One region of the Erwinia sp. SLM-02 genome, then DNA from elsewhere that is predicted to be linked to it. Evidence: predicted binding sites of a transcription regulator. Region 1 holds the regulator's gene; each other region holds the start of a gene.
What was found. The regulator ArgR, encoded in region 1, controls arginine synthesis, uptake and breakdown. The targets are predictions, from matches to a motif close to ANTGAATAAAAATACANT.

Region 1 (5,627 bases):
CCGATTGGCCGACGTTCAACAATACCATTTTTACCCAGCAGCAGCGGCTGTGAGAAGAAGCGTGCATATTCGCCGTTGCCTTCAACATAGGCGCATTCCACGACATCGCTTTCCCCTTTCAGAGCGCGTACCAGCGACAGCCCGAAGCGTGCGGCTGCCTGCCCCATAGAGAGCGTTGCAGACCCGCCACCGGCTTTCGCCTCAACCACTTCGGTGCCGGCATTCTGAATGCGCTTCGTCAGATCGGCCGCTTCCTGCTCGGTAAAGCTGACGCCTTCAATCTGCGACAGCAGAGGGAGGATGGTGACGCCTGAGTGGCCGCCCACGACAGGGACATTCAGTTCCTGCGGCTGCTTGCCCTTCAGCTCAGCAACAAAAGTGTTGGCGCGGATAATATCCAGCGTGGTCACGCCGAACAGTTTGTTTTTGTCATACACGCCGGCTTTTTTCAGCACTTCAGCCGCGATGGCCACCGTGGTATTAACCGGGTTAGTGATAATGCCAATCAGCGCTTTTGGCGAGGTCGCAGCGACCTGCTCAATCAGGTTGCGCACAATACCCGCATTGACGTTAAACAGGTCGGAACGGTCCATACCCGGTTTACGCGCCACGCCGGCGGAAATCAGTACCACATCAGCACCCTGCAAAGCCGGGGTCGCATCTTCACCACTGAAGCCTTCAATTTTGACCGCGGTAGGGATATGGCTAAGGTCTACCGCAACACCCGGGGTAACGGGGGCGATATCATAGAGAGAGAGTTCTGAACCAGCCGGAAGCTGGGTTTTCAGTAGGAGGGCCAGAGCCTGACCGATACCACCCGCTGCACCGAGAACTGCAACTTTCATCCTAAACTCCTTATTATTTTGAGCATGTTATGCCGGGAAATCCATCTGCTTACGACCTTAGACGACCTGCGGAATAATGACGATAGCGGGTTTACTGTTTTGCGTGCTTACGCACTAAAAAGCAGCAAATGCTGAAGATATGCCCGCATTACATCCTGTTATCGCTGGTCGCCAGTCGTTGCAACATGCAGACATCGTGATCCGGCGTACCTTACACCTATAGCACTTATCCGAACAACATCAATTTTATAACAAATTGTTCACTTATTGTGCAGAATGGTACAGCCGAGTTAGATTTCTTTTCAGTACCATAATTTGTTAGACTTCGGTCCGGTCGCGGTGCGGCACCTCACATCACAATTCCCGTTTGCATAAAAATTCATTTAATTGCATAATAATGTACTATCCCGCTTAGGGATCCCCTATTCACTCCCTTTTTATCGGTAACCTATGCGTAACCCATCAAAGCAAGAAGAACTGATCAAGGCATTTAAAGCCTTACTGAAAGAAGAAAAATTCAGCTCGCAGGGCGAAATCGTCGGTGCTTTGCAGGAAGAAGGCTTCGAGAATATCAATCAGTCCAAGGTCTCGCGGATGCTGACCAAGTTTGGTGCGGTGCGTACCCGCAACGCGAAAATGGAGATGGTGTACTGCCTGCCGGCCGAGCTGGGTGTCCCAACCACCACCAGCCCGTTAAAAAATCTGGTACTGGATGTCGATTTTAATGATGCACTGGTGGTGATCCATACCAGCCCGGGAGCCGCACAGTTAATCGCCCGCCTTCTTGACTCACTGGGTAAAGCAGAAGGTATCCTTGGTACTATCGCCGGTGATGACACTATCTTTATCACCCCTGCTCGCGCGTTTACCGTCAAACAGCTGCATGACGCGATTCTGGTCCTGTTCGAACAGGAGCTTTAAAAGCCAGGGTTATAAGCGATGGCTATCCGTTGCCACTGGTTAACCCCGCACTAACACCTTTGGCAGAGAAATTTGTCAGGTTTAACCCGGGTTAGCGGCTAAGCCATGACGGCCAGCCGGCCCCACAACAGCAGATATGACTGGCCTTCCGCATAAAAACAGGGGCCAGACATCGCGATATTTATTTCACCCATGTGATCCCCCGCAAATAACCGCACAAATAGTTAAAGTCTCGCAGGTTGATGTTTTTGCGAAAATTTAACAATCTCCGAGCAATGTATAAGCATTTATTATAACTACTGGTTATAAAAACCGCACACAATAGCCATAAATCCCAGAAAAATATTATTAGCGTGCTATTAATATTTCCCGTTATCAGATCTATACTTATTTTCGTGATGAACATCACACCAAATAAAAAGATAAAAATTGTTGACGAGGAATCAAATCATGAACGTTAAAACCACTATTGCTGCTGTAAGCGTACTATCCGCTCTGTCATTTGGCTCTTTTGCCGCAGAATCCGTTAACGCCACCCAGGCGCAGAATCTGCAGTCAATCGGTGTCGTTAGCGTGAGCGGCATTGCCGGTTCGCCGATGGATATCCGCCAGGCGCTGGATAGCAAAGCGACGGAGAAAGGTGCCAGTGCATACCGTGTTATCGAGAGCTATCAAAACGGTAACTGGCATGCTACCGCTGAGATCTACAAATAATAACGATTTTAAAAGTTATTCAGTTTCAACACTCTCTGTACGGTAACCCCAAGAATAACAAACGTTTTTTAGCCCTTTCGGTTACTGAAAAAAAATTATCTGGAGTCCATATCATGAAAACTACATTTACTATCGCTGCTTTAGGTCTTGCTTCTGTTCTCTCATTCGGTGCCGGTGCTGCCCAGCTGGTCACTAACGATCAGGTTGCTCAGCAGAATCTGCAGTCTGTCGGTACCATCAGCGTGAGCGGTATTGATGCTGCACCCAGTGATATTCGTCAGCAGCTGTCCGATAAAGCCGACCAGCAGGGCGCAACCTCTTATCGCGTGATCGAAGCGCATAACGATGGCAACTACCACGCTACGGCAGAACTGTATAAATAAGTACCTGTACCGGATGCACGGCATCCGGTGGTGATATCGACGACCTGGTCATGATGCTGTAGCTCGTAGGCTGTTGATTGTAAACATAAAGACGATGTGCAGGGTGCCAGCGCTTACCGCGTAGTTGAATCGCGCAGTCAGGACAGCTGGCACGTGACCGCAGAAATCTACAAGTAATTCCTCGTCGATGGCTATCATTTGGTAGCCCACTATGACGAACCCTTTGGCTCCGTTCGCCGGGGCCCTTTTTGATGGATGCTATCTGACATTGAAGTGGAGCTGGCCTTCAAGCTCCTCTTCCGCTTCATCAAACAGCAGGATCAGCGCACCATAGCGACGCTTCTGCCCACTTCCTAAATGAATAAACTCAATTTCCAGCGGCAACGGTACCTTCACCGCGATCAGCACATCCCATAAACTGTCGAGATCGGTAATTCCGTGCGGCTCAAGAGCGAAACGCTCGCTGAACTGGCGATAAAAATGTGCCCGGTCGACAATCACGTTAAAGTCAAAAATCTCTTTTCTCATTAAGGCTGCTCCGCTGAAATACTGCAGGGCGACGCTCGCCGCCCGTCGGGTTACAGTCCGCCGATATGCAGGGCTTTTACCTCAAGGAACTCCTCCAGGCCAAGCACCGACCCTTCACGCCCCAGACCTGACTCTTTTACGCCGCCAAAGGGAGCCAGCTCCGTCGATACTGCACATTCATTGATGCCTACCATACCGCTTTCCAGCGCCGCCGAGACGCGAAATACCCGCTGCAGATTCTGCGTATAGAAGTAAGCAGCCAGACCAAACTCGGTGTCGTTGGCGCGACGAACCACCTCTTCCTCATCATCAAAGCGGAAACAGGCAGCCACCGGGCCAAAGGTTTCTTCTTTTGCCAGTTTCATCGTTTCACTGGCATCGGCAATCACCGTCGGTTGCCAAAAATTCCCCCCCAGCGCATGCCGGGCACCACCGACCACGATGCGTCCTCCTTTTGCCACGGCGTCGTTAACGTGTTCCTCCACCTTTTTCAACGCGGAGGCTTCTATCAGCGGCCCGACAATCACGCCCTCTTCTGCACCGTTACCGACCTTAAGCTTCTTCACTTCTTCAGCCAGCTGATTTACAAAGCGGTCGTAAATACTGTTGTGAATATAGAACCGATTGACGCTGACGCAAACCTGGCCGGCGTTGCGGAATTTATTCGCTATCGCCCCTTTCACCGCCGCATCAATATCCGCATCCTCAAAAACGATATAGGGCGCATTGCCTCCCAGCTCCATCGACACTTTTTTCATTGTTTCTGCCGCGTTACGCATCAGCAACTTGCCGACCTGGGTCGAACCGGTGAACGAAATTTTTCTGACTTCTTTACTGGCCATAATGGCATCACTGATAGCTGCGGTATCGCCGGCTACCGCGTTGAGCACACCATCAGGCACGCCGGCTTTTTTCGCCAAAGCCAGCAGTGCAAAGGCTGAGAGCGGAGTGTTGTTGGCCGGCTTAATAATCCCGGTGCAACCCGCAGCCAGCGCCGGGCCAAGCTTACGAGTCAGCATGGCCATCGGGAAATTCCAGGGGGTGATCGCCGCCACCACGCCAATCGGTTCACGAGTGGCCAGGATACGCGTTCCGGGTCGGGCGGGAGGAATAACTTCTCCGTTGGCTCGTTTCGCCTGCTCGGCAAACCACTGAATAAAGCTGGCGGCATACAGCACTTCGCCTTCAGCTTCTTTGAGGGGTTTGCCCTGCTCGGCGGTCATCAGCTGTGCCAGCCAGGTTTTATGCTCCAGCATGAGCTGATACCAGCGATAAAGAATTTCCGATCGCTGGCTGGCCGTTTTGGCGCGCCAGGCCGGGAAAGCGGCCGCCGCTGCCGCTATCGCCTGCTCGGTTTCCGTCTTGCCGGCTTTAGCAACGTCAGCAATCGTTTCACCGTTCGCGGGATTGACTACCTTAAACGTACTGCCGGTTTGCAGCCACTTTCCCGCAGCCAGATAACCGGTCTGAAACAGTTCATTGTCCTTAAAGGGTGAGATCGTCATGATTCCTCCTGTTTATTTGCCGTTATAAAAACCAGTATAGATGGCAAACCCAGGCCGTTTTGTGACGGAGTGGCATCGGCAGGCGGAAAAGTGCAGGCGATATGCCGGTAGCCTGCGCTACCGGCGACGGGATTAAATCTGGATCAGGGTGTTCTGATACTTTTTCAGCATCAGCGCCAGCCGCGAAACCGGCTCGGTAACGCTAATCGGTGCCTCATAAAGCGCCAGTTTTTGCTGGTAAATATCGAATTCGGCCAGCAGGCGTGTGAAGTAGTGACGGCGCTTCGCATCGCTGCTTGCCGAAATAACCCGATCGGCGGTATGACGCAGCTGTTTATGGAAAGCAGACAGATCGTCATTAATCGGGATATCCGCATCACGCAGCCTTTGATGACCAATAATCAGCGTCAGCGCCAGGCGGAATTTATCCACATCACCGGGGAAGATATTCAGCAGCATAAAGAGCTGCTGATACAGCGCGGGTAGATGGTTCTCCCGCCGCCTGGCCGTGTTAGTGGTCATGGCAGAAACCGCCGCATACATAAAGCGGTTGAGCAGCGTGCGGCCAATTCGCGCCTTCGAGCTGTCGCGGATCAGGAGGATCACCAGCAGCGCCACAAAACAGCCAATCGCCTGCCCCAGCGCACCGTCAAGGAAGGTGCTGACGTGGAAGGTCATTGGGTTATCCAGCGTCAGGATATTAATTGTTCCCACCAGCGCACCCAGCGTAC
Region 2 (5,627 bases), on a different contig from region 1:
CCGCGCGGCGGCATGCGGTATAAAGGATACTGGAATTCGCCCTGACGGGTATAACGCGCCTGAATCACCGGCGTATAGTAGCCGGTAAACTGCACGTTACCGTAGTTATCGGCCCCTTCCATCTGATACGCATCCAGGCCGAACTGGCGCAGCTGGCGGGTATCGCCGCCGGCCATCAGCCAGCTTTGAATGGCGCTGTAGGTGCCGGACTGGCGTGAATACATGCCGGAAGACGTCGAACGAATCTGTGAAACCTGATCGGCAAAATCTTTGCCGTTAACCGGGCGTCCCTTGGCATTGGGCTGATTGACCAGAGCCAGCGGCTGATCCAGCTTCCCGTCCTTATATTGCTGACCGCGATCGGTCGGTTTTGACGAACACCCAACCAGCAACGCCATCAGCGTGCCGGTCACCAGATATTTAGCCCAATGTCCTTTCATCCTTTATCTACCTTTATGCAGAAACCCTGCGCGAAGATAGCAAAGCCACTGGCATAATTAAATGCGCCATCGGCCCCGGCGCTCTGTTTTGTGCAACATTCCACCATTTGGTTCAAATAATGAGTAAGAGGAGCGCTTTTTCCCACTTATCTTAAAAAAGGGGTTGCAAGAAAAACCATGCGGCGTATAGTGCGCATCCACGGACGCGGGATGGAGCAGCCTGGTAGCTCGTCGGGCTCATAACCCGAAGGTCGTCGGTTCAAATCCGGCTCCCGCAACCAATTCGCAGCAGTCAGGCGAAAGAAAGAAAAAGAAAGTGTCGTGATGGAAGCGACAACGCGGACGCGGGATGGAGCAGCCTGGTAGCTCGTCGGGCTCATAACCCGAAGGTCGTCGGTTCAAATCCGGCTCCCGCAACCAATTCGCAGCGGTAATGCGAAAGCAGTAAAGAAAATGTCGCGATGGAAGCGACAACACGGACGCGGGATGGAGCAGCCTGGTAGCTCGTCGGGCTCATAACCCGAAGGTCGTCGGTTCAAATCCGGCTCCCGCAACCAATCAAACACCCTTCAGGGTGTTTTTTTGTATCTGTCGCTTGCACACCTTTGTAAAGCGGACGGTTTACCCGCCCTGCTCCTGACTACTTGTGCGGGCTTAGCGAAGCGCCTTTCGCAAAGTAAGCTTTAATCCCGGCAAAAATCGACTCCGCCACCTGCTGCTGAAAATGCGCGGTGCGCAGCTTGCGCTCTTCCTCAATGTTGCTGATAAACGCCGTCTCAACCAGTATTGACGGGATATCCGGAGCTTTCAGTACCGCAAATCCGGCCTGATCGACGCTGCGCTTATGCAGATGGTTCACCTTCCCCATTCGCGAGAGCACCTCTTTACCGAATTTCAGACTGTCGTTAATCGTCAGGCTCTGCACCATATCAAACATCGTATGGTCCAGATAGCGATCGCCGCTCATGCTGACGCCGCCAATTAAATCCGATTCGTTCTGGGTTTGCGCCAGAAAACGTGCGGCGGTGCTGGTTGCCCCTTTGGTCGAGAGAGCAAAGACCGACGATCCTCGCGCGGCCCGGCTGGTAAAGGCGTCGGCGTGGATTGAGACAAACAGATCCGCGCGCTGCTTACGTGCTTTCGCCACCCGCACCTTGAGCGGAATGAACACATCTTCGTTGCGCGTCATATAAGCACGCATATTCGGCTGTTTATCAATCAGCGCTTTTAAACGGCGACCAATCTTCAGCACCACATCTTTTTCACGGGTTTTATGCTTTCCGACCGCCCCGGAATCTTCACCGCCGTGCCCGGGATCGATCATGATAACAATCGGCCGATCCTTCCCGGCTTTACCCGGCAGCGGCGCGGCGGCGGGCTGACTGCGCTCCAGCTCACCCTGATTGTAATCTTCCAGTAATGCCAGCAGCGGATCATCATCGTGCGGCTGTTTAACCGGGTAGAGATCCAGCACCAGACGGTTTTTGATCCCGGCAACCGGTGCCAGCGTAAAGGTCTTAGGCGATACGTTTTGCTTGAGTTCCAGTACCAGGCGCACGGTGCTGGCATCAAACTGACCCACGCGGGCATTTTTAATATAGGGATCGTCCTGGCGAACCAGATTGCCCACGCTGTTCAGTGTGCGGTTCAGCTGAATGTTTTCAATATCGACCACCACGCGGTCGGGATTACTCAGCGTAAATTGCTTATACTTCAGCGGGATATTGGACTCAATGGTCAGGCGAGAATAGGTCGATGATGGCCAGATGCGAATGGCCACAACATGGCCGTCGGCAGCCATTCCTGCCCGGCTGACGCTGAGCAGTAATATCGCCCCTGCCCCCTGTAAAAGCCGTCGACGGTTGAGGGATGTTGAATCGGTCATGCCACTCCAGTTGCTGTGAATTGTTTAATAAAAAGACAAACGTTCGTTTTTTGCAAAAACTTTAGCGAATCCCTTTGCCAGTGTCACCTCAAAAAAGCGATTAAATGCAGCACATTAGCTTGAGCAAAAATCAGTAATGAGTGATAAGTAAGGAAAAATGGGACTTGCGCCGCAGGCCATAAAAGAATAAAAATACACATTTACCGAATAATAATGCAAAGAGGGTTTGCCGTGAAGGAACGTAGTACCGAGCTGGTTCAGGGTTTTCGCCATACCGTTCCCTATATCAATGCCCACCGTGGTAAGACGTTTGTCATTATGCTGGGTGGTGAAGCCATCGAGCATGAGAACTTCTCAAGCATCGTTAACGATATTGGCCTGCTGCACAGCCTCGGCATCCGCCTGGTGGTGGTTTACGGGGCCAGACCGCAGATCGATGCCAACCTCTCCGAGCGAAATCTCGAGCCTGTTTATCACAAGCACACCCGCGTAACCGACGCCCAGTCGCTGGAGCTGGTCAAGCAGGCTGCGGGCCGACTCCAGCTGGATATTACCGCTCGCCTGTCGATGAGCCTGAACAATACCCCGCTTCAGGGTGCGCATATTAATGTAGTCAGCGGCAACTTTATTATCGCCCAGCCGCTGGGCGTGGATGACGGTGTGGATTACTGCCACAGCGGCCGCATTCGCCGCATTGATGAAGAAGCGATTCATCGCCAGCTGGACAGCGGTGCCATCGTGTTAATGGGCCCGGTGGCGGTTTCCGTTACCGGTGAAAGCTTCAACCTGACCTCCGAAGAAGTGGCAACCCAGCTGGCGATAAAGCTCAAGGCAGAAAAGATGATCGGCTTCTGCTCAGAACAGGGCGTCACCAACAGCAGCGGCGATATTGTCTCCGAGCTGTTCCCGAACGAAGCGCAGCAGCGTATTGAAGAACTGGAAAACGACCAGGATTACCATTCCGGTACCGTGCGTTTTCTGCGCGGCGCGGTGAAGGCCTGCCGCAGCGGCGTGCGTCGCAGCCACCTGATCAGCTATCAGGAAGACGGGGCTTTGCTGCAGGAACTGTTCTCACGTGACGGTATCGGCACGCAGATTGTGATGGAAAGCGCCGAGCAGATTCGTCGCGCCACCATTAACGATATCGGCGGTATCCTGGAGCTGATCCGCCCGCTGGAGCAGCAGGGCATTCTGGTTCGCCGCTCACGCGAGCAGCTGGAAATGGAAATCGATAAATTCACCATTATCGAACGCGACAACCTCACTATCGGCTGCGCCGCGCTGTATCCGTTCCCGGAAGAGCAGATTGGTGAAATGGCCTGTGTTGCGGTCCACCCGGATTATCGCAGCTCCTCACGCGGCGAGGCGCTGCTTGAGCGTATCGCGCTGCAGGCCCGCCAGATGGGGCTGAAAAAGCTGTTTGTCTTAACAACGCGCAGTATTCACTGGTTCCAGGAGCGCGGCTTCCAGCCGGTGGACGTGGAGCTGCTGCCGAGCAGTAAGAAAGAGATGTATAACTATCAGCGCCGTTCGAAGGTGCTGATGGTGGACCTGCGTGAAAACAGCGTTCACGTGCGCCAGAGCTGACTGGCGCATCGCGTCTTCTACTGTAGCTAAAGTCGCTCAACCAGCCCGCTGCGCCGCTGGGTACGCATTTTTACCGCGCTGTTAAATACGCGGATATCCGCGTACAGCGTCAGCTGACGCTTCGCGCGGGTAATGCCGGTATAAACCAGCTCGCGGGTTAATACCGGCATGACCTGGTTAGGCAGTACCATCAGCGTGTGCTCAAATTCCGATCCCTGAGATTTATGCACCGTCATCGCATACGCCGTATCGTGGGGCGGCAGACGGCTTGGCTGAACCGCCTTAATCGTGCCGTCCGGCAGCGGGAAAAAGACCTTCAGCGCCTGCTCGTCATCCAGCATGGCAATGCCGATATCACCGTTAAACAGGCCCAGGATGCGATCGTTACGGGCAATCATCACCGGCCTGCCGACATACCATTTGCCGTTTGCCGCCGTGCTGCGACGGATCAGTCCGGCCTGCCGCAGCGTGGCTTCAATGCGCTCATTCAGACCGGTCACGCCGAAGGGCCCCTCGCGCAGCGCGCACAAAAGCTGGAAGCGACTGAATGCCAACAGCACCTCAGCGGGCGTCACTCCCTGAGCCAGCCGCGTGAGATAGTCACGATAGCCTGCGGCACAGTCATTGAGCAGCTGCTGATATTCATCACTGCTGCTTAAACCACAGCGCCGGATATCGCTGAACTCACCGCCAAATACCGCATCGGCGCGTTTAACATCCCCGGCATTCACCGCCATCGCCAGCTGACCGATCCCCGAAGAAGCCGTAAACCGATAGCTTTTGCGCAGCAGGCAGATCGCGTCGCGCACGGGCGGAGCCGCCACGTCTTCATGCCCTGCCACCTCACAACCGGTGATCCGGCTCAGTTCCGCAGCCCGCGCCGGGCTGTAACCGTACTCGGCGCACCGGCAGATGTCCCCCAGCACGGCACCCGCCTCTACGGACGCCAGCTGATCGCGATCGCCGAGGAAGATCACCCGCGCCTGCGGTGGCAACGCGGCAATCAGATTCGCCAGCATCGGCAGATCCACCATCGATGCCTCATCCACCACCAGCACATCAAGGTGTAACGGGTTACCGGCGTGGTAGCGCATACGCTGGCTGCCGGGCAGCGCACCCAGCAGGCGGTGCAGCGTGGTTGCCTCAGCAGGGAAGCGTTTAAGCACGGCATCGTCCAGGGCCAGCTGCTGTAGCGTTTTCCCCAGCGACTCGGTCAGACGCGCAGCGGCTTTGCCGGTAGGGGCAGCCAGCTCAATACGCGGAACGCCGGGATAAAGCTCAATCAGACAGGCCAGCAGCTTGGCAACCGTGGTGGTTTTCCCCGTTCCCGGGCCGCCGGAAATCACAGCAACCTGCCGGGTGAGGGCAACCGCCGCCGCAATTTTCTGCCAGTCTTCCGGCTGCTGGCCGAAGTAGCGATCCAGCGTTTCTCGCAGCGCAGCCTCATCCACGGACAGCGGCCGCTGCTGGCGGTGAATAAAGGCCACCACCTCGCCTTCGCTCTGCCACATGCGGTGCAGATAGAGCCGCTGCTGCTGCAGGACCAGCGGTGTAGCCTGTGAACCCTCGCTCACAGCGGGATTATCCGTCAGCTCCTGCTGCCAGTCCGTGGGTGAACCCGCCGCCTGCCAGATCGCCTGCGCCAGCTCAGGATGCCGTCCGCCAAACATGGCCTGCGGATGCAGCAGCTCAAGAGGCAGACAGACGTGCCCTTC
Region 3 (5,627 bases), on a different contig from region 1:
CGGAATAGCCCGCAGCGACTCTACGCCACCGGTCGGGCGACGTTTAGCCGGGCGTGAACCCAGCGGCAGTTTACCCAGCTCCAGCTCCGGCGTCGCCGAGCGGAAGTAAGGCACGAAGTCAGCGTGCTCGCGCACGTAGCCGCGGTACATTTTACAGGACACATCAGAGAGCTGGTCCATGATGCTGCGCCATTCGGCTTTTGGCTCCGGCGGTGGCTGCAGGTTCGCTTCAAGAATTGCACCGGTGTACAGCGACAGGCTGCTGATGGTGACTTCCGGCAGACCAAACTTAAAGCGGATCATCTCGCCCTGTTCGGTAACGCGCAGGCCGCCTTTCAGGCTGCCCGGAGGCTGAGACAGCAGGGCAGCGTGCGCAGGCGCACCGCCACGGCCGATACTGCCGCCGCGTCCGTGGAACAGCGTCAGGGTAATCCCGGCTTTCTCACAGGTTTTAATCAGGGCGTCCTGGGCCTGGTACTGTGCCCAGCTGGCGGCCATCACACCCGCGTCTTTGGCGGAGTCTGAATAGCCAATCATCACCATCTGTTTGCCCTGAATAATGCCGCGATACCAGTCGATATTCAGCAGCTGGCTCATGACGTCGTTGGCGTTGTTCAGGTCGTCCAGGGTTTCAAACAGCGGAGCAACCGGCAGGGTGTAAGAGATACCGGCTTCTTTCAACAGCAGGTGGACGGCCAGCACGTCCGACGGCGTTTTCGCCATCGAAATAACGTAAGCAGCAATCGAGCCTTTCGGCACATCGGCGGCCACGCGGCAGGTATCCAGCACTTCTTTGGTGTCGGCGCTTGGCTCCCAGTTACGCGGCAGCAGCGGACGTTTGGAATTCAGTTCGCGGATCAGGAAGGCCTGTTTGTCGGATTCTGACCAGCTTTCGTAGTCGCCAAGGCCCAGGTAGCGGGTGATTTCAGCGATCGCTTCGGTATGGCGGGTGCTTTCCTGACGCAGGTCGATACGCACCAGCGGAACGCCAAAGCACTTCACGCGGCGCATGGTGTCCAGCAACTGACCGTTCGCGATAATGCCCATTCCGCAGGCCTGCAGTGACTGGTAGCAGGTGTGCAGCGGTTCCCACAGCTGATCGTTGGAGATCAGTAAGTCTGCCGGGCGCGGTAAACGCTCGCCCTTCAGACGGCGCGCCAGGTAGGCCTGGGTGCTGGTCAGCTGGCTGCGAAGATTTTTCATAATCTCGCGGTACGGCTCCAGCGCGTCCGGATTGCCGCACAGTTCGCGTACTTCCGGCGTACATTCGGACATCGACAGCTCGGAGATCAGTACGGCGATATCACGCAGGAACAGGTCGGTGGCTTTCCAGCGGCTCAGCTGCAGCACGTGGCGGGTAATGTCGGCGGTGACGTTCGGGTTGCCGTCACGGTCACCGCCCATCCAGGAGGTGAACTGCACCGGCACGAAGTCAACCGGCAGGGTGTAGCCGAAGGACTCTTCAACCTGCTCGTTTAATTCGCGCAGGAAATGGGGAACCCCTTCCCACAGGCTGTTTTCAACCACCGCAAAGCCCCATTTGGCTTCGTCAATCGGTGACGGGCGGTATTTACGGATTTCATCGGTATGCCAGGCCTGGGCAACCAGCTGGCGCAGACGACGCATGATTTTCGAGCGGTCATAGTCAGAAAGATCGTTGTGATCCAGCTGCTTAAGGCAGTTGTTCACCTCAACCAGCTTGTGGATCAGCGTACGGCGGGTGATTTCCGTCGGGTGCGCGGTCAGAACTAATTCCAGCGACAGGGATTCAATCGCCTCGCGAATGTTAGCTTCGGTCAGGTCCGGCTGCTGCTTCAGGCGTTCGAAGGTTTTCGCCAGCATTTCCGGATGGTTTGCCCCTTCGCCCTTTGGCGAAATGGTGTGGTACTGCTCGGCAACGTTGGTCAGATTCAGGAACTGACTGAACGCGCGCGCGACAGGCAGCAACTCATCGTTGGACAGATTTTGCAGCGTTGATAACAGCTCCTGACGGTGGGCATCATTTCCCGCACGTGATGACTTAGAGAGCTTACGGATAGTTTCCACCCGATCGAGAATGTTCTCTCCCAGTGCATCCTTGATGGTATCCCCGAGCAGCTTGCCGAGCATACTGACATTACTTCGCATTGCGGAATATTGTTCGTTCATATGACCCCTGACACCCTCTTTCTTGTACTTGTAACTTTATTTCACCCTTGTGGGTATAACTCAGCCTTTTATCTAGCCACGTTAATAACCATTCGTCAATTGACTTAAATTTGCCGGATCGTGCCGCTAAATAACGAGAATTTATGAAATTTAATTACACCGGAGCGAGATAAGTTATTCTTATCGTCCCGAATAATCGAAATCAGAGGCAAACAGCTGTTTTCGCAGTCGATTGCCCCAATTCTTGCCTTAGTGATAGCAAAAATGATGTACGACCTGAGCGATCAATTCACGGGTCGGTTTGATAAACGCCGTATCGATATATTCATCCGGCTGGTGTGCCTGGTTAATCGAACCCGGGCCCAGAACCAGCGTCGGGCAGATTTCCTGGATAAATGGCGCTTCGGTGCAGTAGTTCACCACTTCGGTTTCAGTACCGAGCAGTTTTTCCACCACCTGCACCAGCTGATGTTCACGCGGGCACTCGTAGCCCGGGATCGGCGGATGCAGTTCCCCCACCGTCAGGCGGCCCGGCCAGCGCGCGCTCACCGGCGCAAGGGCTTCATTCAGCAGGCCGTCGAGCTCGCTCAGCGTCAGCCCCGGCAGCGGGCGAATATCCATATGCAGCTCACAGCAGGCGCAAATGCGGTTAGCCGCGTCGCCGCCGTTGATGTGGCCGAGGTTCATCGTCGGGTAAGGAATGGCGAAGCCGCTGTGGTTGTAGCGCGTTTTCAGCGTGTTACGCAGCTCCAACAGCTGCGTGATGGATTCGTGCATCAGCTCAATGGCGTTAACGCCGCGTGCGGGATCGCTGGAGTGGCCGGACTGGCCCTGAATGCGAATCACGTTTGAGATGTGGCCTTTGTGAGCGCGCACCGGCTTCAGCGACGTTGGCTCACCGATAATCGCGCAGTCAGGGCGCAGGCTGGTGGTTTCAGAGAAGAACTTGGCACCGGCCATGGTGGTTTCTTCATCCGCCGTGGCCAGAATATACAGCGGTTTTTTCAGCGCGGACACATCAACTTCACGCAGCGTATCTAAGATGAAGGCAAAGAAGCCTTTCATGTCGGCGGTGCCCAGCCCGTACAGTTTGTTGTCGTGTTCGGTCAGGGTAAACGGGTCGCGCGTCCAGCGGCCATCGTCGAACGGGACGGTGTCCGTATGGCCGGCCAGCAGCAGTCCGCCTGCACCGAGGCCACTTTTGGCTAACATATTGAATTTATTACGCGTGCCGGGAACGGGCTGAACTTCTACAGTGAAGCCAAGATCGCGGAACCAGCCCGCAAGTAAATTGATTAAAGTTTCATTACTCTGATCGAGCGCGCTGTCGGTGGCGCTGATTGATGGCGTAGCAATCAGCTGGCGGTATATCTCAATAAAAGGTGGTAATTTTGTCTTCACTGTTGACAGTCCTTGAGTTAGGATAGTATCAATATTCATGCAGTAATAGTGAATAAAAATACATTATCGACGTGCGGATGGAAACCGATAATTTTTCCACCATTTGGCTTGGACAGCCAAAGTGAACATAACCGCATTCTGCAACGTAGTCACATATTTAAAGCGAGTTACTCTCTGATGACCAATCCGTTAATTATCAAACTGGGTGGTGTGCTGCTGGATAGTGAAGAGGCGCTGGAGCGTCTGTTCGATGCGCTGGTGAGCTATCGCGCTGCCCATTCGCGTCAGTTGCTGATTGTGCACGGCGGCGGCTGCCTGGTGGATGAATTGATGAGCAAGCTGTCCCTGCCGGTGAAAAAGAAAAATGGCCTGCGCGTGACCCCTGCCGATCAGATCGACATCATCACCGGTGCGCTGGCCGGTACCGCCAATAAAACTTTGCTGGCCTGGTCGAAAAAACACGGTATTGATGCCGTTGGCCTGTGTCTGGGCGACGGCGGAAGTGTTAATGTTGCTCAGTTTGATGAAGAACTTGGTCATGTGGGACAGGCTACCCCGGGTTCACCGGTGCTGATTACTACGCTGCTGGGCGCAGGTTTCCTGCCGGTTGTCAGCTCAATCGGCATCACCCAGGATGGCCTGCTGATGAACGTCAATGCCGACCAGGCAGCGACGGCGCTGGCCGCGACGCTGGGTGCCGATCTGATTCTGCTCTCCGACGTGAGCGGGATCCTCGATGCCAATAAGCAGCGAATTGAAGAGATGACGGCTGAAAAAGCCGAGCAGCTGATCGCCGACGGGGTGATTACCGATGGAATGATCGTCAAGGTGAATGCCGCGCTGGATGCCGCCCGTACCCTGGGCCGCCCGGTGGACATCGCCAGCTGGCGTCATGCTGAACAGCTGCCAACCTTATTTAACGGCGTGTCCATTGGCACCCGTATCCTCGCTTAATTAGAAACGTTTTCAAGGAATCATCATGCAAGACAAAAGCATCAAAAAAATCGTACTGGCTTACTCCGGCGGTCTGGATACTTCGGCGATCATTCCATGGCTGAAAGAGAACTACGGCGGCTGTGAAGTGGTGGCTTTCGTGGCGGATATCGGCCAGGAGCGTAAAGATCTGGAAGGCGTTGAGCAGAAAGCGCTGCAGTCCGGTGCGTCTGAGTGCCACGTGGTTGACCTGCGTGAAGAGTTCATCAGCGAATACGTTTACCCGGTACTGCAGACCGGTGCTCTGTACGAAGGCACCTACCTGCTGGGTACCTCTATGGCGCGTCCAATCATTGCTAAAGCGCAGGTTGAGCTGGCGCTGAAAGTGGGCGCAGACGCGCTGTGCCACGGTGCGACCGGTAAAGGTAACGACCAGGTCCGTTTCGAAACCACCTACACCGCGCTGGCTCCACAGCTGAAAGTGGTTGCGCCATGGCGTGAGTGGAACCTGCGTTCCCGTGAAGCGCTGCTGGACTACCTGAAAGAGCGCAATATCCCGACCACCGCGTCGCTGGAAAAAATCTACAGTCGTGATGAAAACGCATGGCACATCTCTACCGAAGGCGGCGTGCTGGAAAGCCCGTGGAACGCACCGAACAAAGATTGCTGGGTGTGGACCGTCGATCCGCTGGAAGCGCCGGACCAGCCTGAGCAGGTCACGATTGTTGTTGAGAAAGGTCGCGTGGTGGCGGTTAACGGTGAAGCGTTAACGCCGTTCGGCTGCCTGGACAAACTGAATGCGATCGGTGCTCGTCACGGCGTAGGCCGTATCGATATCGTTGAAAACCGTCTGGTCGGTATTAAGTCTCGCGGCTGCTACGAAACCCCAGGCGGAACCATCATGGTTAACGCGCTGCGTGCCGTTGAGCAGCTGGTTCTGGACCGCGACAGCTTCAAGTGGCGTGAGCAGCTGGGCCTGGAAATGTCCTACGTTGTTTACGATGGTCGCTGGTTCGCACCGCTGCGTAAATCTCTGCAGGCATCCGCAGAAGCGCTGGCGGAAGAAGTGAACGGCGAAGTGGTGCTGCAGCTGTACAAAGGCCAGGTGACCGCGATTCAGAAGAAATCGGCCAACAGCCTGTACT

Region 2: the regulator ArgR is predicted to act here: its motif matches at 2,507-2,524, upstream of argA (amino-acid N-acetyltransferase).
Region 3: the regulator ArgR is predicted to act here: its motif matches at 3,597-3,614, upstream of argE (acetylornithine deacetylase).

Annotation. Positions count from the first base shown of each region.
Region 1 is NZ_JAQISN010000003.1:32,271-37,897, reverse strand. It holds gene mdh (malate dehydrogenase) at 1-845, opposite strand, end outside; gene argR (transcriptional regulator ArgR) at 1,296-1,766, shown strand; gene yhcN (peroxide/acid stress response protein YhcN) at 2,217-2,480, shown strand; gene yhcN (peroxide/acid stress response protein YhcN) at 2,594-2,863, shown strand; gene PGH32_RS17020 (YdgH/BhsA/McbA-like domain containing protein) at 2,960-3,040, shown strand; gene PGH32_RS17015 (barstar family protein) at 3,122-3,391, opposite strand; gene PGH32_RS17010 (NAD-dependent succinate-semialdehyde dehydrogenase) at 3,442-4,896, opposite strand; gene aaeB (p-hydroxybenzoic acid efflux pump subunit AaeB) at 5,029-5,627, opposite strand, start outside.
Region 2 is NZ_JAQISN010000002.1:99,238-104,864, forward strand. It holds gene mltA (murein transglycosylase A) at 1-440, opposite strand, end outside; tRNA gene PGH32_RS13735 (tRNA-Met) at 645-721, shown strand; tRNA gene PGH32_RS13740 (tRNA-Met) at 784-860, shown strand; tRNA gene PGH32_RS13745 (tRNA-Met) at 921-997, shown strand; gene amiC (N-acetylmuramoyl-L-alanine amidase AmiC) at 1,081-2,325, opposite strand; gene argA (amino-acid N-acetyltransferase) at 2,539-3,912, shown strand; gene recD (exodeoxyribonuclease V subunit alpha) at 3,939-5,627, opposite strand, start outside.
Region 3 is NZ_JAQISN010000006.1:121,352-126,978, forward strand. It holds gene ppc (phosphoenolpyruvate carboxylase) at 1-2,148, opposite strand, end outside; gene argE (acetylornithine deacetylase) at 2,398-3,549, opposite strand; gene argB (acetylglutamate kinase) at 3,727-4,503, shown strand; gene PGH32_RS23640 (argininosuccinate synthase) at 4,529-5,627, shown strand, end outside.